Regions from separate parts of the Streptomyces sp. NPDC094448 genome, predicted to be linked through region 4. Evidence: riboswitches for the same ligand, from Rfam matches in the RefSeq annotation. Region 4 holds a riboswitch; each other region holds the start of a gene.

Region 1 (7,235 bases), on a different contig from region 4:
GAGGGCCAGTCCGGGGGAGTCCTCCGCGAGGGTCGTCAGACAGACCACGGTCTCGTCCGTCTCCAGCGACAGGAACTCGGAGAGCTGCGCGCCGCCGGAGAGGTTCGGCGCCGAAGCGGTCTGCGGCAGCTGCGGCAGGTCGATGACCGCCAGCCGCAGCAGCCGACCGGCGGAGGTCACCACACCGATATCGCCGCGCGCGGTCGCCGCGACCGACGAGACGATCAGATCGTGCCTGGCCCGCTTCTCGGCCGGCTCCGGCAGCGGATCGCCGCTCGCCGTCCTGGCCAGCAGGCCCGTCGACGACAGAAGCACCCGGCAGGGGTCGTCCGCGACCTCCAGCGGCACCGCGGCGACCTGGACGGCCGCCGACTCCAGCAGCACCGTCCGCCGCTCCGTGGCGTACTTCTTGCCCACCGCGGCCAGTTCGGCGGAGACCAGCTTCCGCAGCTCCGCGTCCGACTCCAGGATCGCGGTCAGCTCGTCGATCTCGGCGGTGAGCCGGTCCCGCTCGCTCTCCAGCTCGATCCGGTCGAACTTGGTGAGCCGGCGCAGCGGGGTGTCCAGGATGTACTGCGTCTGGATCTCGGAGAGCGAGAACCGCGCCATCAGGCGCTCCTTGGCCTGCGCCGAGTTCTCGCTGGAGCGGATGAGCCGGATCACCTCGTCGATATCGACGAGGGCGGTCAGCAGGCCCTCCACCAGATGCAGCCGGTCGCGCCGCTTGCTCCGGCGGAACTCGCTGCGCCGCCGCACCACGGTGAAACGGTGGTCGAGATAGACCTCCAGCAGCTCCTTCAGCCCCAGCGTCAGCGGCTGGCCGTCGACCAGTGCGACGTTGTTGATGCCGAAGGACTCCTCCATCGGCGTCAGCTTGTAGAGCTGCTCCAGCACGGCCTCGGGCACAAAGCCGTTCTTGACCTCGATGACGAGGCGGAGCCCATGGGCCCGGTCGGTCAGGTCCTTGACGTCCGCGATGCCCTGGAGCCGCTTGGCGCCCACCAGGTCCTTGATCTTGGCGATGACCTTCTCGGGGCCGACGGTGAACGGCAGTTCGGTGACGACCAGGCCCTTGCGGCGGGGAGTGACGTCCTCCACGGTCACAGTGGCCCGGATCTTGAACGTGCCCCGGCCGGTCTCGTACGCGTCGCGGATGCCCGCCAGGCCCACGATCCGGCCGCCGGTCGGCAGATCGGGCCCCGGCACATACCGCATGAGGGTTTCCAGATCGGCGCCCGGGTGGCGGATCAGATGGCGCGCGGCCGCGACGACCTCGCCCAGATTGTGCGGCGGCATATTCGTCGCCATTCCGACCGCGATCCCGGAAGCGCCGTTGACCAGGAGGTTCGGATACGCGGCGGGGAGCGCCACCGGCTCCTGCTCCTGGCCGTCGTAGTTCGGCGCGAAGTCGACCGTGTCCTCGTCGATGGACTCGGTCATCAGGGACGTCGCGTCGGCCATCCGGCATTCGGTGTACCGCATGGCGGCCGGGGGGTCGTCATTGCCGAGAGAGCCGAAGTTCCCGTGGCCGTCGACCAGGGGGAGGCGCATGGAGAAGGGCTGCGCCATCCGCACCAGCGCATCGTAGATCGACTGGTCGCCGTGGGGGTGGAGGCGGCCCATGACCTCACCGACGACCCGGGCGCACTTCACATAGCCGCGGTCCGGGCGCAGCCCCATCTCGTTCATCTGGTAGACGATCCGGCGCTGCACCGGCTTCATTCCGTCGCGGGCGTCCGGCAGGGCCCGGGAGTAGATGACCGAGTACGCGTACTCGAGGAAGGAGCCCTGCATCTCGTCGACGACGTCGATGTCGAGGATCCGCTCCTCGAAATCATCGGGCGGCGGGGTTTTGGTGCTGCGGCGGGCCATCGCGGCTCCTGCTCCTTCACGACCGGTCGGGTTCTGATGCCGACCATTGTGGACCGTGGCACCGACAACCCCGACCACCCCCCGCGAACACGCCCCCGCGCGGGCGCACGGCGGCGCGCTCCGCGGCGGGCCCGCGCGCCGTGACTTCGCCCAGCGCGAACTAGCGGACGGGCGGGAACTTCGCCACCTGTCAGCGCGCTTGCATACAGTGGCAGTCCTGGGGGGACCAGCTACAGCATCGCGATCGAAGGGACGTACATGCCCATGGGTCACACGGCCACAGCGCAGGCCGGTTCTGGCGGCCTGACAGCTACGGAGCACCGCCTGGCCAACGGCCTGCGCGTGGTGCTCTCCGAGGACCACCTGACCCCGGTCGCCGCGGTCTGCCTCTGGTACGACGTGGGCTCGCGCCACGAGGTGAAGGGCCGCACCGGTCTGGCCCACCTCTTCGAGCACCTGATGTTCCAGGGGTCGAAGCAGGTGCAGGGGAACGGCCACTTCGAACTGGTCCAGGGCGCCGGCGGCTCGCTCAACGGCACCACCAGCTTCGAGCGCACCAACTACTTCGAGACCATGCCCACCCATGAGCTGGAGCTGGCGCTCTGGCTGGAGGCGGACCGCATGGGCTCCCTGCTGGCCGCCCTCGACGACGAGTCGATGGAGAACCAGCGGGACGTCGTGAAGAACGAGCGCCGCCAGCGGTACGACAACGTTCCGTACGGCACCGCGTTCGAGAAGCTGACCGCCCTCGCCTACCCGGAGGGCCACCCGTACCACCACACGCCCATCGGCTCCATGGCGGATCTCGACGCGGCGACCCTGGAGGACGCCCGCGCCTTCTTCCGCACCTACTACGCGCCGAACAACGCGGTGCTGTCGGTCGTCGGCGACATCGACCCGGAGCAGACCCTCGCCTGGGTCGAGAAGTACTTCGGCTCCATCCCCTCCCACGACGGCAAGCAGCCGCCGCGCGACGGCGCCCTGCCCGACGTCATGGGGCGGCAGCTGCGCGAGGTCGTCGAGGAGGACGTGCCCGCCCGCGCGCTGATGGCCGCCTACCGCCTCCCGCACGACGGCAGCCGCGCATGCGACGCCGTCGACGTCGCCCTGACCGTCCTCGGCGGCGGGGAGTCCTCCCGGCTCCACAACCGGCTGGTGCGCCGGGACCAGACCGCCGTCGCGGCCGGTTTCGGACTGCTGCGGCTGGCCGGGGCGCCGTCGCTGGGCTGGCTGGACGTGAAGACGTCCGGCGGGGTCGAGGTGGCGCAGATCGAAGCCGCCGTCGACGAGGAGCTGGCGCGGTTCGCCGCCGAGGGGCCGACGGACGAGGAGATGGAGCGGGCCCAGGCCCAGCTGGAGCGCGAGTGGCTGGACCGGCTGGGCACGGTCGCGGGCCGCGCCGACGAACTCTGCCGCTACGCGGTCCTCTTCGGCGACCCGCAGCTCGCCCTCACGGCCGTCCAGCGGGTGCTCTCCGTCACCGCCGACGAGGTGCGCGAGATCGCCGCGGCGCGGCTGCGCCCCGACAACCGGGCGGTGCTGGTGTACGAACCGGTGCCCGGCACCGAGGCCGGGACGGACGCCGTCGCCGCCGACCGCAACGACAACGACGCAGAAGAGGGGGCGGACCAGTGACCGACGCCACCGAGCCGCTGATCACGATGGACTTCCACCCCCGGCCCGCCTCCGGGGAGCCCACCCCGTGGGCCTTCCCGGCCCCCGACCGCGGGACGCTGCCCAACGGCCTGACCGTGCTGCGCTGTCACCGCCCCGGCCAGCAGGTCGTGGCGGTGGAGATCAACCTCGACGCGCCCCTCGGCGCCGAGCCCGACGGTCTGGACGGCATCGCCACGATCATGGCGAGGGCCCTGTCCGAGGGCACCGACAAACGGTCCGCCGAGGAGTTCGCCGCCGAACTGGAGCGCTGCGGCGCCACCCTCGACGCCCACGCCGACCACCCCGGGGTCCGGGTCTCCCTGGAGGTGCCGGTCTCCCGGCTGCCCAAGGCCCTCGGGCTGCTCGCCGAGGCGCTGCGCGCGCCCGCGTTCGACGACGGCGAGATCAAGCGGCTGGTCCGGAACCGGCTGGACGAGATCCCGCACGAGACGGCCAACCCGGGCCGCCGCGCCGCCAAGGAGCTGTACCGCAGCCTCTTCCCGGCGTCGCTGCGGATGTCCCGCCCCCGGCAGGGGACCGAGGAGACCGTGGCCCGGATCGACTCCGCCGGGGTCCGGGCGTTCTACGAGGCCCATGTGCGGCCCGCGACCGCCACGGCGGTCGTCGTCGGCGATCTGACCGGCACGGACCTCGACGCGCTGCTCGCGGAGACCCTCGGCACCTGGCAGGGCGATACGGTGGCGGCCCGCCCGCAGCCGGAGATCACCGCCGACGACAGCGGCCGCGTGATCATCGTGGACCGGCCGGGCGCGGTCCAGACCCAACTGCTCATCGGCCGGATCGGCGCCGACCGGCACGACCGGGTCTGGCCGGCCCAGGTGCTCGGCACGTACTGCCTCGGCGGCACCCTCACCTCCCGGCTCGACCGGGTGCTCCGCGAGGAGAAGGGGTACACCTACGGGGTCCGGGCCTTCGCACAGGTGCTGTGCTCCGCCCCGGACGGTTCGGGCGCCGCGCTGCTGGGCATCAGCGGCTCGGTCGACACGCCCAACACCGGCCCGGCGCTGGAGGACCTCTGGCAGGTTCTGCGCACCCTCGCCGAAGGGGGACTGACGGACGCCGAGCGCGATGTCGCCGTACAGAACCTCGTCGGAGTCGCCCCGCTGCGGTACGAGACGGCGGCATCCGTCGCGGGCACCCTCGCGGACCAGGTGGAGCAGCACCTTCCCGACGACTTCCAGGGGCAGTTGTACGCCCGTCTGGCCCAGACCGGGACGGTCGAGGCGACCGCGGCGGTCGTCAGCGCGTTCCCGGTGGACCGGCTGGTGACCGTACTCGTCGGTGATGCCTCCGAGATCGCCGGGCCCGTCCGGGCGCTGGGCATCGGGGAAGTGACGGTGGTGAAGGGCTGACGGACCGGCAGCCGCGCAGGTGGGCCGGGCCGGTCGGTCCGGCCCCCGCGGCGCGTGGTCCGGCGGTGCCGGTGGTACGGGCGGAGCCCCGGGCGTTGCGCGTTGGTGCGCCGCGCCCGGGGCTCCGCTCCGTCAGCTGTCCGTTTTGGTGGGAAGTTGACCGGCATGGGCTGTGGCATGAGCAACAAAGAAGCCCGTTTGTTTGGTGATCGACATGCCGTCCGCCTAGCGTCGATCCGGCTGTTCGCCTGCAGGCGCCGCAAACCGCGGCACGGACAGCCATCGCCGAGTCCCCGCCGGGCGCGAGCCCTGGGGAGCCGGGGACCCATGTCCCCACCGGGGTGAATCGGACCCTCCGCAGCCCGTGGAGGAGCCGTAGGAGACCTTCCTCTCTCCGAACCCGTCAGCTAACCCGGTAGGCGAGAAGGAAGGAAAGGACCAGCCTCTCCATGGCGTTTGCCCGAACCAGTGGGAAGCACCGTGGCCCGAGCCGGATGACGCGCCGCAGCGCGAGCATCGCCGGAGCCGCCACCCTCGCCACCACCGGCGTCATCGGCACCCTCGCCGCCCCCGCGTTCGCCTCCGACGGCGACGGCCGGGAGCAGAACGGCGACCCGGGCACCCTGAGCGCCGAGGACACGGGCACCCTTCAGATCCTCGCCGCCGAGCAGCCCGGCACCCTCCAGCCGCTCTCCGCGTCCGATTCGCTCTCCGGCCAGGTCGCCGACCAGGCCCACGCCCAGAAGCAGCAGGCCGTGGCCCGCGCCCAGGCGGAGGCGGAGGCCAAGCGCGAGGCCGAGGCGCGGGCCGAGGCCGAACGCGAGGCCCGTGAGCGCGCCGCCCGGGACGCCGAGCGCAAGCGGCTGCTCAACACCTGGACGGCGCCCGTCGAGGGTTCGGGCGTCACCACCTCCTACCGGGCCAACAGCGCGCTCTGGTCCTCCGGTACGCACACCGGTATCGACTTCCACGCCTCGACCGGGACGAAGATCGTGTCCGTGGGCGCGGGCACCGTCGTAGAGGCGGGCTGGGGCGGGGCCTACGGCTACAACGTCGTCATCGAGATGCGCGACGGTTCGTACACCCAGTACGCGCATCTGTCGTCGCTCTCCGTCACTGCCGGGCAGACCGTGATGCCCGGCCAGCAGATCGGCCGCGCGGGCTCCACCGGGAACTCCACCGGCGCGCACCTCCACTTCGAGGTCCGCACCGGCGCGGAATACGGCTCGGACGTCGACCCGGTCGCGTATCTGCGCGGCAAGGGCGTCCGGGTCTGACCTCCCGGGCCCGCCCCGGGCCCCTCGGATCGGGTGCAGCCGCTTCTCGGCTTTCCCGTCTGCTTTTGCTGGTTTTCGCAGTGCCCCGGCGCCCGGCGCCGGGGCACTGCGCGTTCCGGAGCCGCCGTCCCGTGATTCCCGTGGCCGGAAGATATCGGCGGTTTATCGGAGGCTGTCGGAATATCCGTGCGCCTGGCATAGAGTCTTCCGGTAAATACGAGCGGCTGCATTCCGTCGCTTCGTCCGGATCACAGCGGAGGTACGGGTATGCGGGTTCCCGCGCAATCGGTCTGCAGGGCGATTCGCGACGACATCGTCTCCGGGGTCTTCCCGCGCGGCGGCCGGCTGGCGGAGGAGCAGCTCGCCCGGCGGTACGGGGTCTCCCGGGTGCCGGTGCGGGAAGCGCTGCGGACCCTGGAGTCGGAGGGCTTCGTGACCACCCGGCGCCATGCGGGTGCCTGTGTCGCCGAACCGACCGAGCAGGAGGCGGCCGATCTGCTGGAGATCCGGGCGCTGCTGGAGCCGCTGGCGGCGGCCCGGGCCGCCCGGCACCGTACGGAGGGGCATCTGAAGGTGCTGCGCGGTCTGGTCCGGCTCGGACAGGAGCGGGCGGCCCGTGGCCAGGTGGGGGAGTTGCGGTCGCTGGACGGCTGGTTCCACGAGACGCTCGCCCAGGCGTCCGCGGGCTCCGGGCTGATCGCGCTGCTGCTGCCGCTGCGCCGGAAGATCGCCTGGATGTACGCGGTGGAGCCGGCGGCCCGGCGGCCCGTGGAGTCATGGGCCGAGCACGGGGCGATCGTGGACGCCGTGGGGCGGCGGGACCCGGAGCGGGCGCGGGCGCTGGCGGCGCTGCACATGGAGCGGGCGGCGGACGCCTACCGGCTGCGCTGCGCGGCGCGGGAAGCGGGGCGCCCGGACACCGGACCGGCGGGTGGACCGGGGACCGGGTCGGCCGCCGGGGCGGGCGCCGCGGTCCGCCGCTGAACCGGAGCCCGGCAACATTCCGTCAACACAAGATGCGATCGCATTTAACACGGGCACGGTAGAAAAGAGCAGG
Region 2 (7,235 bases), on a different contig from region 4:
GCCGATCGGGGCGATCATGAACTCCTGGATGTCGACGTTGGAGTCCGCGTGGGAGCCGCCGTTGAGGATGTTCATCATCGGAACGGGCAGCAGGTGCGCGTTCGGGCCGCCGAGGTAGCGGAAGAGCGGCAGGTCGGAGGCCTCGGAGGCGGCGTGCGCCACGGCGAGGGAGACACCGAGGATGGCGTTGGCGCCCAGCGACGACTTGTCGGGGGTGGCGTCCAGGTCGAACATCGCCTGGTCGATCAGGCGCTGCTCGGTGGCGTCGTAGCCGACCAGCTCCGGGCCGATCTGCTCGATGACGGCGAGGACGGCCTTCTCCACTCCCTTGCCGAGGTAGCGGTTCGGGTCCCCGTCGCGCAGCTCCAGGGCCTCGAAGGCGCCGGTGGAGGCACCGGAGGGCACGGCGGCGCGGCCGGTGCTCCCGTCGTCGAGGCCGACCTCGACCTCGACCGTGGGGTTCCCCCGGGAGTCGAGGATTTCCCGGGCTACGACGACGTCGATGGACGGCACGAGCATCTCCTTCTGGGATGTGACGCGTGGGGTGCGGGTCTCTTGAGCCTTGCGCCAAGAGCCTAACCGGACGGCGGGCGCCGCCCCGCCGATGCCCGCCCCCTGGGACGAAAAAGAGTGCGAAGAACTGCGGTGGTGGGCAAAAGCCGCGTTCCTACCGATGGGTAACAGTTCTCAGCTGGGCATCTGCTCGCTCAGACGGGTGCACGGGGGCGGTTCTCCGGGGCCGTACGGAGCAGTCCGGGGCGGCAGACGGAACCCCGGACCGGCGCGTACGGGGGAAGCGCGCCGGCCCGGGGTGCGGGGGGGTCGGACCCGTGGGGGGTGGACCGCAGGGGGGAGCCGCGGTCCGGGGTCCGGGTGGGGGCAGGTCCGGAAAGGGACCGGCCCCGGGGGTGCGGTTCGCGGGGAGCCGCAGGTCCGTTGGCCGAGGTGGAGCTGCCGGCCCGGGAGGGTCAGGCCCGTCAGCCGAGGTGGAGCTGCTGGCCCGGGAAGATGACGTCGGCGTCGTCGACGATGTCCTTGTTCAGCTCGAACAGCTTCTGCCAGCCGCCTTCGACCTGCTCGGCGTCGGCGATCTTGCTGAGGGTGTCGCCGGACTTGACCTCGTACTCGCCGTCGCCCTTCTCGAAGCCCTTGGCCGGAGCCGCGGACTTCGCCGAGGCCGGGGCCTGGGCGCGCTCGGAGCGGGTGGTCGGAACCTCGGCGCGCTCCTGCTTCGGCTGCGCGGGCTCGGCCTGCTGCTTCGGCTTCTCCTGCTTCGGCTGGGCCGGGGCCTGCTCGGCGGCGGCACCGCCGTACGGGGTGTTCGAGAGGCCGACACCGCACTTCGGCCAGGCGCCCTTGCCCTGGCCCGCCAGGGTCTTCTCGGCGATCTCGATCTGCTGCGCCTTGGTGGCGAGGTGCGCGTTGGGGGCGTACTTGGTGCCGCCGAAGGCGGCCCAGGTGGAGCTGGAGAACTGGACGCCGCCGTAGTAGCCGTTGCCCGTGTTGATGGACCAGTTGCCGCCGGACTCGCACTGGGCGACCTTGTCCCACTCGGCGGCGGTGGCGGCGGAGGCCGAGGTGGCGCCCATGATCGGGGCGGCGACGGCGACGGTGGTGATGCCTGCGAAGGCGGCGAAGCGGGCGGCCTTGGACGGGCGGCGGTGCTTGCCCTTGCTGGAAAACAGCATGGAGGTTCTCCTCACCGACGCCTACGAGGTGAGCTGTCGGGTTCGGGCGCAGTGAGTTGCCCGGCCGTACGACCCGCGTCGTACGGCTTCACCCCAAGCCGGTCGTCCGCCGCCCTCGCGGGCTGTCGGACGGGACCGGCACAAACCTGGGTCCCCCGCTCCTGCCTTCGGCGCTTTCGCGACGACTGTTCCCCCCGACCGACGGCAGGATTCGGCGTGACGGTCAGTGGTGCCCGCTTTGGCGAGCGGTCCAGACCGTAGTCACAGGCGTCCCGCTTCTTCAACGACGGAACATCGTGGGCAAAACGCCCATCCCACCCCTCCGGAAACTCGCGTTTTCGCAGGTGGCGTGCGGAATGAGGGATTCCGGAAGAGTGGGGACCACGGCCGGACCGAAGAGACTCATGTCTCACTTACACGGAAATGGACATATCCCAGCAAAATAGGGCGTCAATTTCGGTGTTCCGGAGGCTACTTCGCCTGGAGATCAAGGCTCTGGCCAGGGAGGATCAGATCGGGATCAGCTCCGACCAGCTCCTGGTTGGCCTCATAGAGCGCCGGCCAGCCGCCGGGGACCTTCTTCTCCTCGGCGATGGACCAGAGGTTGTCGCCGGAGCGGACCGTGTACGTACCGGAGGGCTGCCCGGCTTCACCCGTACCGTCCGCGGTGCCGGTCTTGGCCGGAGTGCCCGTACCGCCCTGATCGCCCTGATTCAGGGCATCGGAACGGGCGGTCTCGGAGCGGGAGGTCCGGTCGGGGCCGGAGGCGCGGGACGGGTCGGCGGTTTCCACGGACGGGGTGCCGGTGCTCCCGGGAGCGCCGGGGCCGGCCGGGCCCGAAGGGGTCTCCTTGGCGGCCTCCTCGGCGGCGGGTGCGCCGCGGTGCTTGCCGACGCCCTCGGCGGGCTTGGCCGCCGCCCCCTTCTTCTCCGCCTTACCGGCGGAGGGGGCAGGGGAAGCGGAGGCGTCCGGCGCCTTCTCCCCCGCCTTGGGCGGCTCCGCGGGGAGGTCGCCCGCCTTGGCCTGGCCCGCCGGGCGTCCGGCGGCGGGGCCGCTGGGCACCGGGTCGGCACCGCCCGGATCGGTCACGGCGCCCGTGGCACCGCCGAGGCCCGACGCGATCCCGCAGGACGGCCACGCCTTGGGCCCCTCGGCGGCGAGCACCTTCTCCGCCACGGCTATCTGCTGGGAGCGGCTGGCCAGATCCGGCCGGTCGGCGTACTCCCGGCCGCCGTAGGCGTTCCAGGTCTCCTGGGAGAGCTGGAGCCCGCCGTAGTAGCCGTTGAGGTTGTTCACGGTCCACTGCCCGGCGCTCTCGCACTCCGCGACACGGTCCCAGGTCGCGGAGTCGGCGGCGGACGCCGAGGTGGCGCCGAGGAGCGGGATCGCAATCGCGGACCCCGTCACCCCCGCTGCGACGACCAGGGCCGGGGCCTGGCGAGGACGGCGATGTCGACCATTCCCGGAGAGCATGCGGTGCTGCCTTTCGCGTGACGGCTGAGACGGGGGTGAACGTAGCCGCACTCGAACGTCTGTCACAAGTCGATGCAGCGGAGATCACGCGCACATCACGAATATGACGGACTATCATATTTGGTGGGGGTGAACTCCACCGGAAGGGTGCGCAGTCCACGCATGATCAGGCCGCCACGCCACCGCAAATCGTGATGATCCACCGCCAGTCGCAGGTCGGGAAGGCGGCGCAACAGAGTGGCGATCGCGGTCTGTGCCTCCAGCCGGGCGAGCGGCGCGCCCAGGCAGTAGTGGATGCCGTGGCCGTACCCGAGGTGCTGATTGTCACGCCGCGCGAGGTCGAGAACGTCCGGCCGGCCGAACCGCTCCGGGTCCCGGTCGGCCGCCGCCAGCACCACGAGCACCGGATCGCCCGCGGCCACTTCCTGACCGCCGATGGTCAGCGCCTCGGTGGCGTACCGCCAGGTCGCCATCTCCACCGGGCCGTCGTAGCGCAGCAGCTCCTCCACGGCCGTCACCAGCAGCGAGGTCTCCCCCGCGGCGAGCGACTCCTGGAGCCGGGCGCGCTGCGCCGGGTGGCACATCAGGGCATAGAGCCCGTTCCCCACCAGGTTGATGGTCGTTTCGAAGCCCGCGAACAGGAGGACGAAGCACATGGCGACCACCTCGTTCTCGGTGAGGTGCTCGCCGTGGTCGCTGGCCCGGATCAGACCGGAGATCAGATCGTCCGTGTCCTCGTCGCCGAGGTTCTCCCGCTTGCGGTGGATCAGCTCGGCGAGATAGCCCCGGATCCGCTTCACCGCACGGGCCACCCCGCCGCGCGGGCCCCCGCCGTGACGGATCATCATGCCCGCCCAGTCCCGCAGCTCGTCCTGGTCCTCCGGGGGTACGCCCAGCAGATCGCAGATCGCGTAGATGGGGAGCGGGAACGCGAACTCGTGGATCAGGTCCGCGCTCCCCCGGGCCGCGAACCCGTCGATCAGCCGGTCGGTCAGCTCCTGCACCCGCGGTTCGAAGGCCGCGACCCGGCGGGGTGTGAACGCCTTCGCCACGAGGCGGCGGAGCCGGGTGTGGTCGGGCGGGTCGATGTTCAGCAGATGCGTCATCAGCCCGGCGCTGCGTTCGCCCGGGATGCCGGTCTTGCCGCGGGCGTGCGCGGGTTCGTCGTGGTGCACGGGGTTCTTCGACAGCCGGGTGTCGGCGAGCGCCTGCCGGGCATCGGCGTACCGGGTCACCAGCCAGGCGTCGACGCCGCTGGGGAGGGTGGTCCGGTGCACGGGCGCGTGTTGGCGGAGCCAGGCGTAGGCGGGGTAGGGGTCGGTGGCGAACTCCCAGGTGAAGAGTGCGGGAGCGGGTCCCGGGCCGCCGGGTTCATGGGGGTTGCTGCTCACCCCCATGACGCTATCCCCTGGCGGCGGACCAGGCCGCGGGCCCCCTCCGGGGCGGTCGGGTGGAGGCCCTCAGGGGCGCGGCCCCGCTTCCCCTCTCCGGGGCGGTCGGGTGGAGGTTGTTAGGGGCGCTGGGGGTCCCCCCATTGCCCCTGAATGCCTCCACCCAAGCCGCCTTGGCGGAAGACAGGCCGCACCCCTATGTGCTCCACCTGGCCCCCTCGTGGAGGCGGGCGCGCCCCTAAAGGACCTCCGCCTGGCCCACCCCGTGGGAGACGGGTCCCCGGGGGGCGGAGGTGTCTACGGGGCGGCGTGCTCGCTGGTGCGGATCGCCGCGTGGTACGCCCGCGCCGCCGCCCGCAGCGCCGCCTCCGGGTCCGCCCCCTCCGCCTCCGCCGCGACCGCCAGCGCCAGCAGCTCGTATCCGACGCCGTCCCCGGCCGGGAGCCGCACGTCGAGTCCGGCGGTACGGACCCGGGACGCCAGCTTCGCCGCCAGCGCGAGGCCCGGCTGCCCCAGCGGAATGCCGTCGGTGACCGAGTCCCGCGCCTTCTCCTCCGCCTTGGTGCGCAGCCAGATCCGCCGTACGTCCTCCGGTGTCGCCGCCTCCTCGTCGCCGAAGACGTGCGGATGCCGGTGGATCAGCTTCGCCACGATCGTCGCGGCGACGTCGTCGACGGAAAACGGCTCCGCCGGGTCCTCCTCGGCGATCCTGGCGTGGAAGACGACCTGGAGCAGAACGTCGCCCAGCTCCTCCCGCAGCTCGTCGCGGTCGCCGTGTTCGATCGCCTCGACCAGTTCGTACGCCTCCTCGATGGCGTACCGGGCGAGGTCCTGATGCGTCGGTACGGAGGACCACGGGCAGGCGTCGCGGATCCGGTCCATGATCTGGACGAGGTCGAGGAGCCGGGCGCCGGGCAGATCGTACGAGCCGGGGAGCAGCTCCAGATCGGGCATGCCGCCGCGGCCGGATCCGGCGAGCCGGGCGAGGCCGTCGGTCAGGGCCCGGTCCCCCTCGCCCGAGACGAGGACGGCGACGGTCGTCCCCCCGGCGCACAGCTCCACCAGTTCCCGTGCGTCGGGGTCGGAGATGTCCACGTCCACCCCGGCGTCGCGGAGGTACGGGAGCTGGGGGTGGCCGGGGTCGGCGCAGAGCACCCGGCCCGCCTCGTGCAGGGCGCGCCACGCGGGCCAGGACAGCAGTCCGGGGGCGACCCGGTGGCTCGTGGTCAGGAGGACGATGCGCCCGGCGGAGGTATTCGTGGTGGTCACCCCTCGAACCTACCCCGGGCGGGATCACCCCCGGCGGGCCCGGCCGCCCCTCGGGCTCAGGCGGTCGGCACCTCGTTGGCAGGCGGTGCCTGCCGGGTGAGCTGGTTGATCCACGGCGCCTTGTAGTCGCCCAGGACCAGCTTCTGGTTGTCCCAGGTCCCGTAGCGGGGGTTCACGTCGATGTCGAGGGACTTCGCGGCGGCGATGAAGACGGCGTTGAGCTTCTGCTGCCCGTCCGGGGTGTTGGCGGCGCCGATGGACTCGGCCAGTTTGCCGATCAGCACTTCGCGTTCGATGACCCCGCCGACCTGGTCGGGGGCGACCCCGCGCTGCTGGAGGAAGGTCGCGGCGAGGGCCTGCGCGCCGCCCGCCTGCGCGGTGTAGGCGGCCTGGGCCTGCTGGAGCTCCTTGCGGGTGACGGTGATGCCCGCGTCGTCGGCTGCCTTCTTCACGACCCGGTCGACGATCAGGTCGAAGAGTTTGGCCCGGCCGAGCTGTCCGGTGTCCGCGATCATCTGCTGCCCTTCGGGCGCCTTCGCCTGGGCGGCGCGGACGTCCGCGACCTGGGCCTGGAGCGTGGACACCTCGACCCGCTGGCCGCCGATGACGGCGGCGGCGCCCGGGTGGGCCTCGCTGCCGCAGGCGGTGAGCAGGGGGGCGGCGGCGAGCAGTACGGCGGAGACGGAGATCGCGGTGCGACGACGGCGGTGCAAAGGAGCCTCCTGACGAGGTTTGTGCGACGAGTCACAAAGTCCTGCGGTGACCGATGGTAGGCAGTCGGCGGGGCGGGGGCCACTACTTCACCGCGACTGTTTTGGTCCAACGAGACGCCCGATACGGGAGATACGGACGATGCCACCCGGAACACCGGACCCGGACCCGACCCGGGCACCGGCCAGCGGCACCGGACCCGGACCCGGACCCAACCCGGACCGCAGACCGCGGCACGGCCCGCGCCGCCCCGGGCCCGGCACCGGCACCAGCCCCGCCGTCCCGTCCCGTCCCGTCGCGTCAGCGGCGCTCGGTGGAGCTCACCGGCTCGGACGGCTGCTCCTCGTCGCGCGCGCCCGGCTCCGGACGGAGCATGATCATGCGGGAGACCACGAAGGTCGCCGGGATCGCCGCGGCCGCCGCGATCAGCGGCGCGTACCGGTCGTCGAATTCCAGCACGTCCACCAGCAGATAGACACCACTGGTGGTCACCGTGAAATTGGTGAGGTTGGAGAGCGGGAAGAGGAAGAACTTCCGCCACGTCGGCCGGGTCCGGTAGGTGAAGTACGAAGTGAGGAAGAAGGAACCGATCATGCTGAGCACAAAGGCCACGATGTGCGCGGCGACGTACGGCAGTGCGTTCAGCAGCAGCAGATACAGACCGTAGTAGGTGCCCGTGTTGACCGCACCCACGAGGGCGAAG
Region 3 (7,235 bases), on a different contig from region 4:
ACCGGCCGGTGGCTTCGACCTCGCCGAACTGCTGGCGGAACGCGGCGGCGAGCGGTACGCCCTGCACGCCCGCCACCTCAACCCCCAGCTGCCGCGGATGCTGCGCACCATCGGCTTCGACCGCACCTACGTACGGGCCGACGGCGCCTACTTCTGGGACGACGAAGGCAACGACTACCTGGATATGCTCGCGGGTTTCGGGGTGATGGGCCTGGGCCGCCACCATCCCGTGGTCCGCAAGGCACTGCACGACGTCGTCGACGCCTCCCTCCCCGACCTCACCCGCTTCGACTGCCCGCCGCTGCCCGGACTCCTGGCCGAGCGGCTGCTTTCGTACAGCCCGCATCTGGAGCGGGTCTTCTTCTCCAACAGCGGTACGGAGGCGGTGGAGACCGCGCTGAAGTTCGCCCGGTACGCCACCGGCCGGCCCAGGATCCTCTACTGCCACCACGCCTTCCACGGGCTGACCACCGGCTCCCTCTCCGTCAACGGCGAGTCCGGCTTCCGCGACGGCTTCGCCCCGCTGCTGCCCGACACCGCCGTCGCCCTGGGCGATGTGGCAGCCCTGGAGCGCGAGCTGGCCCGGGGCGATGTGGCGGCCCTGGTGGTGGAGCCGATCCAGGGCAAGGGGGTGTACGAGTCCCCGCCGGGCTATCTCGCGGCCGCGCAGGAACTCCTCCACCGGCACCAGGCGCTGCTGATCGCCGACGAAGTGCAGACCGGCCTCGGCCGGACCGGCGACTTCTACGCCTACCAGCACGAACCGGGGGTGGAACCGGACCTCGTCTGCGTCGCCAAGGCGCTCTCCGGCGGCTATGTGCCGGTCGGCGCCACCCTCGGCAAGGGGTGGATCTTCGAGAAGGTCTACTCGTCGATGGACCGGGTGCTGGTGCACTCCGCCAGCTTCGGCTCCAACGCCCAGGCGATGGCCGCCGGGCTCGCCGTCCTGGCGGTCATCGAGGACGAGGGGCTGGTGGCCCGTGCCCGCGCCACCGGCGATCTGCTCCGGACCCGGCTGGGCGCGCTGGTCGACCGGTACGAATTCCTCCACGAGGTCCGCGGACGCGGTCTGATGACCGGCATCGAGTTCGGCCGCCCCCGCTCGCTGGCCCTGCGCAGCCGGTGGGCGGTGCTCCAGGCGGCCCGTAAGGGCCTCTTCGCCCAGATCGTGGTCGCCCCGCTGCTCCAGAAGCACCGGATCCTCACCCAGGTCTCGGGCGACCATCAGGAGGTGATCAAGCTGATTCCGCCGCTGACCATCGGGGAGCCGGAGGTCGACCGCTTCGTGACCGCCTTCACAGCGGTCATGGACGAGGCCCACGCCGGGGGCGGACTCCTCTGGGACTTTGGAAAGACGCTGGTCAAGCAGGCGGTAGCGCAGCGCTGAGATCATACGATCGGGAAGTTTTTGCCTCTGGGGCAAGAAACTTGCCTCGGAGGCATTTTCCTGGCGCAATGGAGTCATGCAGAGTCCTCCCGGGGGCCACCCCCCGGACCTCCGATCCACGGCGCCCGGCGGCCCCGCCGCCGGGGAGGCGACCGACGCCCTGCCGGACGTGGCACCCAGACTGCGCGATCTGCGCCGCAGGCGCGGGCTCACCCTGGAGGCCGCCGCCCACCGCGCCGGACTGTCGCCCGCGCATCTGTCCCGGCTGGAGACCGGCCGCAGGCAGCCCTCGCTGCCGATGCTGCTCGGCCTCGCCAGGATCTACGGTACGACAGTCGCCGAGCTGCTCGGCGAGCCGGCGCCCGAGCACGACCCCGTGATCCGGGCCGGCAGCCGGGAACCGTCCCAGGCCGACGGCTGGACCTACCACCAGGTCGGCAGTCCGGGCCGGGCCATGCAGACGCTCCGCCTCATCGTGCCGTACGGCGCCCAGGGCGAGCTGGTCCGCCGGCATCCCGGCGAGGAGTGGCTCTATGTCCTCGACGGCCGGGTCCGGCTCGGCCTCGGGGACGCCGTCCACGAGCTGGGCCCCGGCGACAGCGCGCACTACGACTCGCTGACCCCGCACCGGATCGCCGCCGCCACCCGCGACGGCGCCGAGATGATCTTCGTCCACACCCTGCTGCAGAGCCCCGACATCTTCCATCCGCACTTCTAGCGGCATACGCCCGGATCCCGCTGATGCGGCCCGATCCGGGAGCAGGCCCAGGACCGTCGCGCGACGGTCCGCACCGTCCCGCCCGTGCAGATGCGATCCGGCCCCGTGCCGGAGGAACCCGGCCGTCGCGCCGGAGAAAGCAGAGGCCGTCATGGTCGAGAACCCCACCGCTTCGGAAGGCGCCCCGGCCCCCGGGTCCGCGCCCCGTGCGAAGAACGAGGAGGGCAAGTTCCCGAAGGGGATCTGGATCCGGCTCTTCGCCTACTTGGTCGCCGGGCATGTCTTCGCCGGCTTCCTCTACCTGCTCTTCGAGGTCGGAGCGAAGTAGGCCGCCCCGCCGCTTCCCGGCCGGCCGGCGGCCGGGAACCGTACCGCGGTCCACCGGGCACCGGCCCGGCGGGCGAAGGCGGAGACCCGTCCGGCCGGCGGCGGGCCGGGCCGGACCCGCCGGGCGGGCCGGACCCGCCCGGCTCCGGGCGGGCCGGGCGGACGTGCTCCTGGGCGCCCGCGGAGCGGTTCAGCCCTTGTCGAGCAGCCTCTCCCGCAGCCGCTCCCGGGTCGCGGCGGAGAGCCCGAGTCCCTCGGAGAGATAGCGCGGTGTGCCGCCCCACACCGAGTCGACGGCGTCGAAGGCCGCGTGCAGATACGCCGCGCGCGCGTCGAACAGCGGACTCAGCAGCTCCATCACCTCCGGCGACATGCCCTCCGGGGCGTCCTCGGCCCGGCGCACCCGGTAGCGCCGGTGCGGATCGTTCGACTTCAGATAGTCCGCCTCGACGGCCTCCCGCTCCACACCCACCGCGAGCAGGGTCACCGCGATCGACAGCCCCGCCCGGTCCTTGCCCGCCGCGCAGTGCATCAGCGCGGGGACGCTGTCCCCGGCCAGCGCGTGCAGCACCCGGCTGTGCTCGGCCGTCCGCCCGGTGATGATCGCCCGGTACGAGTCCACCATCCGCTGCGCGGCCCGGCCGTCCGCCAGCAGGGACCGCAGCTGCGGCAGATCGCCGCGCTGCACCACCCGCCAGAACTCGGCGCCGTCCGCCGGGTCGCTCAGCGGGAGGTTGAGATTCCGGACCCCCGGCAGGGTCACGTCCGGGCCCTCCAGGCGGATATCGGCGGCATTGCGGAAATCGAAGACCGTATGCAGTCCGAGACCGGCGAGAAAAGCGGCGTCGCTCGCGGTGGCATGGGCCAGATGGCCGCTGCGGTAGAGCCGTCCGGCGCGCACCGCACGGCCGTCGGCCGTCGGCAGCCCGCCGAGGTCGCGGAAGTTGCGGATCCCGGCCAGCTCCGGCTCGGTCGACGGGACCTGCGGCACCTGCTGCGTCACAACGGCTCCCTGCACAGTCACGGCCCGTCGGCGCCGGTCGCCGACGGTGGCATGACCCCGACGATACGACATTGATTCCTCAGGCAATCATTCCGTCGGACCGTCTGCCGACGTCCGAGGGGTGATTGACGTCCGCGCGGTGAGCGACTGCCGAATGAACAGCCTCTGTCCCCTATGTCCGTCATGGACTCTTCGTTCGAACATGCCCCGTCTCGTTGGGGGATGGGGGGTGGTTCATGAGCAGGATCACATTCGTGACGGTGTGTGGCGGTGGCCCGGGAGGGGCATACGGGCGTCCGGCGGGAGTTGACGGAGCGGCACCCACGGAGGGTCACCGCCACCGGCCCGTCCTCAAGATCGGCTCCGCCCGCCCTGGTGCGAGTGGCTTGTTCCCGCTCTTACGGCCGGTTTACGGTCACCGCAATCCGGGCGGACCGCCGAATCCTGCCGCCGTCCGGAACCCTTCACCCGAAGCACGTGGCAGGAGCGGGGGACCCAGGTAGTCCGCCGGACGGGAAACCGTCCGGCTCGGGGTGAAGTCGCGCCGTGCGCGACCGGGCACCTCCCGCCCGAACCCGACAGCTCACCTCGCAGGCGCCGGAGAGGAAACGCGCCATGCCCGCAAAGGGTAAGCACCGCCGTCCCAAGTCCACGGTCATCACCCGTGGAATCGTCGCTGCCGGAACCGGCGGCGCCGCCATCGCACTGCCCCTGATCGGGGCCACCGGCGCCCATGCCGCCGAACAGGCCGCGCCCGCCGCCCCGGCCGCCGCCGTTGCCCCGGCCGCCGCCGTCGCCCCGGCCGCCGCGCCCGCCGCCGCTGCCGGGAAGCCCGCCGGATCCGCCACGTACATCGTGGTGGCCGGGGACCATCTGTCCAAGATCGCCTCGGAGCGGGACGTCGAGGGCGGCTGGCAGCAGCTGTACGCGGACAACCGTGCCGCGGTCGGCGACGATCCTTCCCTGATCCACCCCGGCCTGAAGCTGGTGCTCGACGGCAAGGGTGCCGAGCGCGCCCCCGAGGCCCCGGCCGCCGAGAAGGCCGGGCAGAAGGCCGCCAAGGCGGCCGAGCCCGCGGAGAAGGCGGCGCAGGCGGTTGAGAAGGGTGAGCGGGCCTCGCGCGACGGCGCCCGTCCTGCCGCCGCTGCCCCGGCCCCGGCCGCCGCCGAGCCCGCCGCCCCGGCGCAGCAGGAGCCCGCCCCGGCCGCTCCCGCCGCACCCGCGCCCGAGGCCGCCTCCGGCGTCTGGGCCGCCCCGCTCGCCGGCGCCCAGGTCGGCACCCCGTACCGCGCCTCCGGTGCCATGTGGTCCAGCGGCTACCACACCGGTGTCGACTTCGCGGTCCCGACCGGCACCTCCGTCCGTTCCATCGGCCCCGGCACGGTCGTCTCCGCGGGCTGGGCCGGCGCGTACGGCAACGAGGTCGTCGTCAAGCACACCGACGGCACCTACTCCCAGTACGCCCATCTCTCCTCCCTCTCCGTCTCGGCGGGCCAGTCCGTCGGCGGCGGACAGCAGATCGGCCTCTCCGGCTCCACCGGCAACTCCAGCGGCCCGCACCTCCACCTGGAGGTCCGCACCGGACCTGCCTACGGCTCCGACATCGACCCGGTCGCCCATCTCCGCAGCCACGGCGTCTCCCTCTGAGGCACCCCGGCTCCGGCCCGGGGCCCGCAGCCCCGGCGCCCGGCGAATCCCCCGCGACACCCCGTGTCGCGGGGGATTCCCCGTATTCCCCCCACCACAGGTGATCACGGTGGGATAGATCACGGTCCGTCAACCCCTCCCTACGGTCGCGTAGGTCACATCCGCGGAGAGAGGATGGCGTCCGTGGGAGACGATTCGAGAACTTATGACCAGTCCGGAATCGGGTCGTACGCGGCGATCGGGGACAGCTTCACCGAGGGCGTGGGGGACCCGGGACCCGGGGGGACCTACATCGGCTGGGCGGACCGCTTCGCGGAACTGCTCGCCGACCGCAGACCCGAACACAGCTTCCGCTACGCCAATCTCGCGGTCCGCGGCAGACTCCTCGACCAGATCGTCGAGGAGCAGGTCCCCAGGGCGAAGGAACTCGCCCCGGACCTGGTGTCGTTCTGCGCCGGGGGCAATGACATCATCCGGCCCGGCACCGACCCCGACGATGTGGCGGAGCGCTTCGAACGCGCCGTCGCCGAACTGACCGGCGCCGTCGGCACGGTCATGGTGACCACCGGGTTCGACACCCGGGACGTGCCCGTCCTGCGCCATCTGCGCGGCAGGATCGCCACGTACACGGCCCATGTCCGGGCCATCGCCGACCGCTACGACTGCCCGGTCCTCGACCTGTGGTCGCTCCGGTCCGTACAGGACCGCCGGGCCTGGGACCCCGACCGGCTGCATCTGTCGCCGGAAGGGCACACCCGGGTCGCGCTGCGGGCCGCCCAGGTCCTCGGCCTGGAGGTGTCCGCGGACCCGGACCGGGCGTGGCCGCCCGTACCGGTGCGGGGCACCCTAGAAGTGCGGCGCGACGATATCCAGTGGGCGCGGGAGTACCTCGGGCCGTGGATCGGACGGCGGCTGCGCGGCGAGAGCTCCGGCGACCATGTGGAGGCCAAGCGGCCCGATCTGCTGCCGCTGTGACCCCTTCCGGCGGTCAGGGGCCGGCCGGGCCGCCGGAAGGGAGTACCCCCGGAGCGGGTATCCGCTCCAGCACCCCGCCCGCGAAGACGTCGTACAGCGGCAGGGATTCGAGGTGGACGTACCCGATGTGGCAGTCGCAGACCGCCAGCGGACAGGCCCGCGGCCGCAGCGCCGCGCGGTAGGAGCCGTCGTAGAGGCTGCCCAGCGGGGCGGGGACGAAATGGCAGCGGCGGACCGTTCCTTCGCCGTCCACCGAGACCACCGACTCGCCGGTACGGCACGGCAGCCCGGCCGAAGCGTGCGGATGGCGGCTGTACGCGAACAGCGGGTCGATCGCGGCCCATCCGGCGGCCTCGGCATCGGTGTAGGTGTGCCCCTCGGCCGCGTTCACCCAGAGATAGACGTGTTCCGGCAGTTCGGCGCGGAGCCGCAGGGCGGGCTCCCGGTGCTCCGGCAGGCCGACGATCCCGACGCTGTAGCGGATCCCCAGGGCGGCCAGTTCACGGGCCTTGCCGAGGAAGCGGTCGTACGGCGTCTGACCCGGATGGTACGTACACCAGAGCGCCGCCTTCTCCGGATCGGCATCGGCCAGCCAGCCGGTACGGCAGCTCAGGTTGGTCTGCACGGCCACCCGCCGGACCTGGGGCAGCCCGGACAGCTCCACCAGCGCCCGCCGGTACCAGGAGCGGACCAGCCCCTCGCCCCAGGGGGTGAAGAGCACCGAGAACCGGCCCCCGGCGGGAGCCGCCGGCTGGTCGGCCACCCATTCGCAGAAACGTTCCAGTGCGGCGCGGTCGGCGCGCAGGGTCTCCGGGCTGTCCCGCCGCTTGGCGAAGGGGCAGTAGGGGCAGTCGTAGTCGCAGGAGGCCAGCGGCCCCCGGTAGAGCATCGTCAGATCCACGGCGCCGCCCTCACTTCGGCTCGTAGGCGGCCATGCGGGCGCGCACGGCGGGCGAGAACAGCTCGGGACCGAGCGCGTCCGAGTGCGCGAGCCCCTCGGGCCCGAGCCGGAGGAGACCGGCGGGCGCGTCCCGGTCCAGCCAGCCCAGCGCGGCGAACCGCGCCAGCTCGGGGCCGAAGTCGTCCTCGGGCGCGGTGCCGAAGCGGTCCCGGTACTCCTCCGTCACCAGCCCTCTGGCCTGGAGCAGCGACTGGAGCAGATGGCGCCGCCCGGACTC
Region 4 (7,235 bases):
CGTCGCTGATGATCGTCATCGGGGTGGTGTACGACCTCACGACCCCGTCGAAGTTCACCGCCGTGCCCATGTTCACGGCCGCCCCGCTGATCGCGGCCCCCTTCTTCTCCTTCGCCGTCACGCTGGCGACGGGCGTCTTCGCCGTCCTGACCGAACTGGGTCTGGACATCTACAACCGCTCGCTCGGCCAGACCCAGGCCTATACCGAGCTGAGTACGGTCGTCACCGTCTCCGCCCTGGCGCTCTTCATCAACCGGGTCATCACCCGGAGCAACGAGAAACTGGCCTCGGCCCGGGTGATCGCCGAGGCCGCGCAGCGGGCCGTGCTGCCCACACCCGCCGAGGAGATCGGCGGGCTGCGGATCGCCGCACGGTACGAGGCGGCGCTCGCCGACGCCTTCATCGGCGGTGACCTCTTCGCCGTACAGGACACTCCGCACGGTGTTCGGCTGGTGGTCGGGGACGTCCGGGGCAAGGGGCTGGGGGCGGTGGAGGCCGTGGCCATCCTGATCGGGGCCTTCCGGGAGGCGGCCGAGCGGGAGGCCTCGCTGGAGTGCGTCGCGGACCGGCTGGAGCAGGCGCTCGTCCGGGAGGCGCTACGGCGCGGAGCGGGCGATCTCGACGATTTCGAGGGGTTCGCGACCGCCGTGTTCGCGGAGATCCCGCGGGGCCTCGGGGCCGTACGCCTGCTGAACCGGGGGCACCCCGAGCCGCTGCTGCTCCACGCCGACGGGCGGCTGCGCATGCTGCCGCCGGACGAGGCGGCGCTGCCGCTGGGCATGAGGGAGCTGGGGAACTGGCCGGGGCGGGCCGAATCGCATCCGATGCCCGACGGGTCGACCCTGCTGCTCTACACGGACGGGCTGTCGGAGGCGCGGAACGCGGCCGGGGTGTTCTACGACCCGGAGGAGCAGCTCGGCGGGCGGGCGTTCCCGGGGCCGGGGGAGCTGCTGGACGCGCTGGTGGACGACGTACGACGGCATACGGGCGGCGGATCGACGGACGATATGGCGCTGCTCGCGGTCACCCGCCCGAACGGAGACGGCGGTCCGGGAGGCCCCGGAGGCCAGGGAGGTCAGGGTCTCGGGGGTCCGGGCGGTTTCGGCGGGGCCCGCGAGGCCGGGGCGGCCGGGGCGGAGGGCAGGTCTTCGGAACAGTCGCCCCTCCGGCCCGATGGATAAAGAGTTGACCAACGATTGGCCAAGTGCTGGGGGCTATATGCCATTGCACTGCCGTTTTCTGCACGGTGCGTGATCGAACCGTCGCTGTCGCCATAACATCTGACGAACCATCAGGGGCGCGGAGGGGGCGGAAGGGCCCTGAAGGGGCCTCAGAGGCGGGTAACTCGCCCGATTTGAAAGCCTTCTGTCCCGGTTGATTCGCCGTCCGGGTTTAAGGATCATCAGGAACACTTGGAAAACATTCCCGGTGTCTATTAACGTTCGATAACGCAGCGCGGTCGTCCCAGTCGCCGTCAGGGCGGCTCCGTGCTCATGCGCCGAATCCCGCAAGGGAACCGGGGAACCACTTCTTGGGGTGAATCGGATGCCTCCGCAGCCTGCGGAGACACCGTAGGAGACCTTCCTGCTCCGAACCCGTCAGCTAACCCGGTAGGCGAGAAGGAAGGAAAGGAGTACGCCTCAGTGGCGTCCAACAGTCCTGCCCCGCAAGCCCCTGCCGGGCCCGGGTACATGAGCAACGGCACCCGCTTCGGTGAAGACGGTGGTGCCGAGCCGGCCACCGGCGAGTGGAACCCCAGCGCGGAAACGCTTCTCCCGAACCGTGGCCGCCACCGCGTACTGCGTCAGCAGCGCCGGGCCTTCGCCCGCAGCTCCACCGTCCTCGGTGTCGGTGTGATCGCCGCGGTCGGCGCGGGCGGCATCGCCACCGCGCAGGACAAGGCCCCCATCACCATCTCCCTCCCCGACGGGCTCGGCGGCACCGAGGACGGCGCGCAGAACGCCGGCCTCGCCACCATGGGCGACACCGTCACCGAGACCGCGACGGGCGAGCAGTCCGAGGCCGACGGCAACGCGGGTGAGGCGCTGCGCTCCCGGATCCTCCAGCAGGCCGAGCAGCAGCAGGCGCAGGCCGAGGCGGAGCGCCGGGCCGCGGCCGAGAAGGCCGCCGCCGAAGCCGCCGCCGCGGATGCGCTGAAGGCGTCCGCCGACGCCAAGAAGAAGGCGGACGAGGCGAAGAAGAAGGCCGCCGAGGAAGCCAAGAAGAAGGCGGAGGCCGAGCGTCTCGCCAAACTGGCGAAGAGCTTCGCGCTCCCCACCTCCTCGTACAACATCACCTCGACCTTCGGTTCGTCCGGCGGACTCTGGTCCTCCGGCCAGCACACCGGTCTCGACTTCGCCGCCCCCGCGGGCACCCCGGTCAAGGCCGTGGGCGCGGGCACCGTCAAGTCCGCCGGTTACGCGGGCTCGTACGGCTACCAGGTCGTCATCGAGCTGAACGACGGCACCGAGGTCATGTACGCCCACCTCTCGTCGATCAACGCCAACGTGGGCCAGAAGGTCGTCGCGGGCGATATGGTCGGACGGGTCGGCTCGACCGGCAACTCCACCGGCAACCACCTCCATCTGGAGGTCAAGACGCCCGGCGGTACGACGATCGACCCCGGCGCCTGGCTGCGCAGCAAGGGCCTCCAGCCCTGACGCCCGCGGGACCCCGCCACCCGTGAACCCCGCCCGGACCTGCGTCCCTCCTGGGTTCTCGCGGTCCTGAAGCCTTGTGGGGCCCGGGTGCCCCTTGGTGACCACCGGCAGCTCTGACGCACCAACCCCCCGACGTCAGGGCTGCCGGTTCTTTTCGCCGGCCGCTTCCGTACCCGCCCGTACTCTGTGCGGCTCGGCTCAGACGCGGTACGGGTTGTACCCCTCGTAGTCCCGGTACGGCGGCGGTACGGAGACCACACCGCTCGTCCTGGCCGCGTACGTCAGCGCCGGACCGGCCACCGCCTTCCGCAGCCACATATGGTGCAGCAACTCCTGCTCCCGCGCGACGAAGTCCGGATCCGCCGTACCGCGCTGCGCCCGGTCGCGCAGGAACGCCAGGGACGTCGCGAAGCGGACGTACTCCGCCACCGCGTGTGCCGCGGCCGGTCCATGGGTGCGCCGGGCGACGTTCCGGGCTTCGGTACGGGCCCGCATCGACGCCAGCGCCGCGGGTTCGGCCGGTGCCAGCCAGCCGGCGGTGGCATACGGCGGCAGGGCCGCCGAGATCGTCCGCAGCTCGCGCTGGCGGGACCAGATCGTCAGCCAGGTCAGCAGCGCGAAGACCGGGACCATGAACATCCCGTAGACCAGGTAGAAGCCGATCGGGCCGAGATACGAAGCCGAGCCGTTCCACAGGGCGTGCATACCCATCGACAGCAGCAGCCCCAGCGCGGGGAAGGCGAACCTCCGGAACCGGTGGCGGCGGGCGGCCGACGCGGCGAGACCCAGACCGATACCGGTGAGCACGGTGAACAGCGGATGCGCGAACGGCGACATGATGATCCGTACGAAGAACGTCGCCGTCACCGAGACCAGGCCCGATTCGCCCGGCAGCCGGTCGCCGTCGAAGGCCGTACCGAGGTAGAGGATGTTCTCGGTGAACGCGAAGCCGGTGGCGGTGAACCCGGCGACGACGATGCCGTCGACCAGACCCGTGAAATGCCGGCGCCGGAAGAAGAAGAGCAGGAAGATCGCGGCGCCCTTCGCGGTCTCCTCGACGATCGGCGCCACCACCGTCGCGCCGAGGTTGTCCGCGTCGGTCGGATCCGCGGTGCTGTTGGCGATCCACTGGATGGCGAAGGTGTTCGCCGTGATCGACATCAGGGCGGCGGCGAAGGCGCCCCAGGCGAAGGCGAACGCCAGATTGCGCCAGGGGCCCGGCTCGACCCGGTCCAGCCAGCGGAAGGCGGCGAGGAGCAGCGGGACCGGGAGGGTCGCCAGGCCGAGACCGACGAGGAAGCCCTGGGTCCCGGTCTCGTCGCGGACCGTCGCGAGGATGGCGAGGGCGCAGAGCGCGAGCAGGACGATCAGCACCCCGGCCCGGAGCACCTTGCTCCGCCAGATCCGGGAGGCGCGCGGTTTGTAGCGCCAGCGCGACCGCTCGGGCAGTGCGTCGAATACCGGCTCCGCGGCATAGGCGGGGACGGCGGGGCCTGTAGGACCCGTGGGGCCCGTGGGGCCAATGATCCCGGCGGGGGCTGTGCGGTCCGTGGGGCCAATGATCCCGGCAGGGACCGTGGCCCCGGCAGGGCCCGTGGGGCCGGCGGGGGCCGTGGCCCCGGTGGGTGCCGTGGGGCCGACGCGGGTGGCGTTGCCGCCGGGGGTGGCGGATGCGCCCGGTCCGGGGGTGGACGGCGCGGGCCGGGGTTCAGGAGGCGTTGCCCGGTGTTCGGCCTCCCCGAGGGGTGCGGAATGCCCCGCCGTATCCGTATTTACGGTAGGCGGGGGAGGCCCTGGAGGTGCCGCGTCCGCCGGACGGGGCGGCTGCGGGCTGGACTCGGACTGCGGGGGCGACGGCTCTGACACCTGTCGACACTAACGACCTGCACCGACAACACGCGACGGGGATACGGCGTTCCGGTCGGTCGGAGCGTCCGGAAGACCCGGTCCGGAGCCGCGGTCAGACCCGGCGGAAGAGGAGATCGCGGACGATGTGCCCCTTGTCCAGGCCCTGGCCCTCGAAGCGGGTCCGGGGCCGGAAGCCGGGCCGGGGGGCGAAGCCGCCGTCCTCGGCCGTGTTCTCGAAGTCGGGGTGCGCGGTCAGCACCTCCAGCATCTGGTCCGCGTACGGCTCCCAGTCCGTCGCGCAGTGCAGCACCGCCCCGGGCTTCAGGGCCCCGGCGGCCAGCGTCAGGAACTCGGGCTGGATCAGCCGCCGCTTGTGGTGGCGCTTCTTCGGCCACGGGTCCGGGAAGTACACCCGCATTCCGGCGAGGGAGCCCGGCGCGAGCTGCTCCCGCAGCAGGATGATCGCGTCCCCGTTGGCCACCCGGACGTTCGTCAGCCCGTTCCGCTCGGCGAGGCCGAGCAGATTGCCCTGACCCGGAGTGTGGACGTCGACGGCGAGGATTCCGGTCGCGGGATCGGCGGCCGCCATGGCCGCGGTTGCTTCGCCCATGCCGAAGCCGATCTCCAGCACCACCGGCAGTCCGTCGAACATCGCGGCGAGGTCGAGCCGGTCCCGTCCGTCGATATCGAGGCCCCAGACCGGCCAGAGCCGCTGGAGCGCATCGCCCTGGCCGGTGGTGACCCGGCTGCGGCGGGGCTGGAAGCTCCGGATCCGCCGCTCGTGGTGCGAGCCCGCGGGATCGGCCGCCGGCCCTCCGGGGAACCGCGGCTCACGCGCCGCCCGCCCGGAGGCGGCGGAGCCTCCCGCGGGAGCCCCGGAACCGGCGCCGCCCGACCCGGAACGGGACCCGGAGCCGGAACCAGAAGCGGAAGGGGAGCCGGAATCGGCCGTGGACCCGGAGGCGGGTTCGGAGCCGGAGCCGGGAACGGAGGATTCGGGGGTGTGGGGGCGCGATGTCGACACAGTGGGTCCGATTCTACGGGGGTACGCCGGTGCCCGCGCCGCCCCTGATCACCCACCGGTCGCCCACCGCCCCGGCCCTGAGACCGCCGCGCCGGGACGCCCTACAGCATCGCCCGCACCCGGCGGGCCACCTCACGGCCGATCGGGAGGGATGCCGTCGCCGCCGGGGAAGGGGCGTTCAGCACATGGACGACCTGGCGGGTCTCCCGTATCAGGAAGTCGTCGACGAGGGTGCCGTCCCGGAGCACGGCCTGGGCGCGCACCCCCGCGTCCGTGGGCCGCAGGGCCTCCTCGGTGACCGCGGGGAGCAGCCGCCGGACCTCCTGGGCGAAGGCCTCCTTCGACAGCGAGCGGCGCAGCTCGCCCGCGCCGTAGCGCCAGTGGCGGCGGGCTATGTGCCAGGAGCCGGGCCAGCTCAGGGTGGCCGCCAGCTCACCGGGGCGGACCACGCCCCAGCCGTACCCCTCACGGGCGAGGGCCGGGACCGCGTTCGGTCCGACGTGGACCCCGCCGTCGATCCCCCGGGTGAGATGGACCCCGAGGAAGGGGAACGCCGGATCCGGCACGGGATACACCAGACCCCTGACCAGCGACGGATCCGTCAGTTCGTAGTACTCCCCGCGGAAGGGGACGATCCGCATCTCGGGGTCGTCGCCGGTCAGCCGGGCCACCCGGTCGCAGTGCAGTCCCGCGCAGTTCACCAGGGCGCGGGCCCGCAGCACCGTCCCGGAGGCCGTGCGCACCGCGACACCCCAGGGCCGGCGGTCCACCGCGACGACCTCCTCGCCGCAGCGCACCTCCGCGCCTGCCGCGCCCGCCAGCACGGCGAGCTGCTCCGCCACCGCGCCGTAGTCGCACACCCCCGTCGTCCCGACGTGGATCGCGGCCAGACCGCGCACCCCCGGCTCGTACTCCGCGATCTGCGCGGGGCCCAGTTCGCGCACCGGGATCCCGTTCTCCCGGCCGCGCTGGACCAGGGAGTGCAGCCGGGGCAGCTCGTCGCGCCGGGTGGCGACGATCAGCTTGCCCGTCACCCGGTGGGGCAGTCCGTGCTCGGCGCAGAACTTCACCATCTCGGCCGCGCCCGTGACGGCGTACCGCGCCTTGAGGGAGCCGGGGCGGTAGTAGATCCCGCTGTGGATCACGCCGCTGTTCCGGCCGGTCTGGTGCCGGGCGGGGGCCTCCTCCTTCTCCAGCACGACCACCCGGGTGCCGGGCGCCGTACGCGTGAGGGCATACGCCGTCGACAGGCCGACGATCCCACCCCCGATCACCAGCACGTCGCAGTCGTACCCGCTCACGACTTGCCGTCTTCCGGTCCTCGTCATCACTCCACCTCCCGCCGCCCGCTCACCCGGGAATCCCCGCTGCCGTACCCGCTGCCGTGTCCGTGTGCCCTGCCCGCTGCCGTACCCGGCTGTCGTACCCCCGATGCCACACGCCGATGCCGCACCCCGATATCGCGTTCCGCCCCATCCGAATACTGCACCCCGCCACTGACAGTGCCTTCCGCGGCCGCTCGGAGCGGACGGCCGCGCCCCCGGAGTCCGCGACCGCGACCGCTACGCCGGGGCCATCAGCAGGGGTCTGGCCCGCTCGCGCAGCTCCGCGACCCGGGGCTCGTCCCCGTACGGCTCCAGTTTGTGGAGCAGATCCCGTACGTACTCCGTGGTCCGTACGGACGAGATCCGGCCCGCGACCTC

What was found. A riboswitch is a leader RNA that binds a small molecule or an ion and turns the genes downstream of it on or off. The one in region 4 is predicted to bind cyclic di-AMP.
Region 1: linked by a shared signal. The riboswitch ahead of ACIQ9E_RS00380 (M23 family metallopeptidase) and the one ahead of ACIQ9E_RS23065 (M23 family metallopeptidase) in region 4 are both predicted to bind cyclic di-AMP.
Region 2: linked by a shared signal. The riboswitch ahead of ACIQ9E_RS24540 (transglycosylase family protein) and the one ahead of ACIQ9E_RS23065 (M23 family metallopeptidase) in region 4 are both predicted to bind cyclic di-AMP.
Region 3: linked by a shared signal. The riboswitch ahead of ACIQ9E_RS03320 (peptidoglycan DD-metalloendopeptidase family protein) and the one ahead of ACIQ9E_RS23065 (M23 family metallopeptidase) in region 4 are both predicted to bind cyclic di-AMP.

What each region holds. Positions count from the first base shown of each region.
Region 1 is NZ_JBIWGU010000001.1:99,116-106,350, forward strand. It holds gene ACIQ9E_RS00365 (DNA topoisomerase (ATP-hydrolyzing) subunit A) at 1-1,872, opposite strand, end outside; gene ACIQ9E_RS00370 (M16 family metallopeptidase) at 2,137-3,507, shown strand; gene ACIQ9E_RS00375 (M16 family metallopeptidase) at 3,534-4,901, shown strand; cyclic di-AMP (ydaO/yuaA leader) riboswitch at 5,175-5,338, shown strand; gene ACIQ9E_RS00380 (M23 family metallopeptidase) at 5,351-6,178, shown strand; gene ACIQ9E_RS00385 (GntR family transcriptional regulator) at 6,446-7,162, shown strand.
Region 2 is NZ_JBIWGU010000013.1:72,716-79,950, reverse strand. It holds gene eno (phosphopyruvate hydratase) at 1-519, opposite strand, end outside; gene ACIQ9E_RS24540 (transglycosylase family protein) at 978-1,688, opposite strand; cyclic di-AMP (ydaO/yuaA leader) riboswitch at 1,692-1,871, opposite strand; gene ACIQ9E_RS24535 (transglycosylase family protein) at 2,160-3,095, opposite strand; gene ACIQ9E_RS24530 (cytochrome P450) at 3,257-4,558, opposite strand; gene ACIQ9E_RS24525 (nucleoside triphosphate pyrophosphohydrolase) at 4,850-5,821, opposite strand; gene ACIQ9E_RS24520 (SurA N-terminal domain-containing protein) at 5,878-6,534, opposite strand; gene ACIQ9E_RS24515 (GtrA family protein) at 6,833-7,235, opposite strand, start outside.
Region 3 is NZ_JBIWGU010000001.1:810,798-818,032, forward strand. It holds gene ACIQ9E_RS03300 (aspartate aminotransferase family protein) at 1-1,387, shown strand, start outside; gene ACIQ9E_RS03305 (XRE family transcriptional regulator) at 1,464-2,105, shown strand; gene ACIQ9E_RS03310 (DUF6126 family protein) at 2,257-2,433, shown strand; gene ACIQ9E_RS03315 (tyrosine-protein phosphatase) at 2,623-3,435, opposite strand; cyclic di-AMP (ydaO/yuaA leader) riboswitch at 3,894-4,045, shown strand; gene ACIQ9E_RS03320 (peptidoglycan DD-metalloendopeptidase family protein) at 4,051-5,082, shown strand; gene ACIQ9E_RS03325 (SGNH/GDSL hydrolase family protein) at 5,257-6,057, shown strand; gene ACIQ9E_RS03330 (STM4011 family radical SAM protein) at 6,071-6,958, opposite strand; gene ACIQ9E_RS03335 (STM4012 family radical SAM protein) at 6,969-7,235, opposite strand, start outside.
Region 4 is NZ_JBIWGU010000011.1:300,570-307,804, forward strand. It holds gene ACIQ9E_RS23060 (PP2C family protein-serine/threonine phosphatase) at 1-1,181, shown strand, start outside; cyclic di-AMP (ydaO/yuaA leader) riboswitch at 1,487-1,632, shown strand; gene ACIQ9E_RS23065 (M23 family metallopeptidase) at 1,644-2,660, shown strand; gene ACIQ9E_RS23070 (PrsW family intramembrane metalloprotease) at 2,859-4,184, opposite strand; gene trmB (tRNA (guanosine(46)-N7)-methyltransferase TrmB) at 4,621-5,532, opposite strand; gene lhgO (L-2-hydroxyglutarate oxidase) at 5,634-6,833, opposite strand; gene ACIQ9E_RS23085 (sporulation protein) at 7,095-7,235, opposite strand, start outside.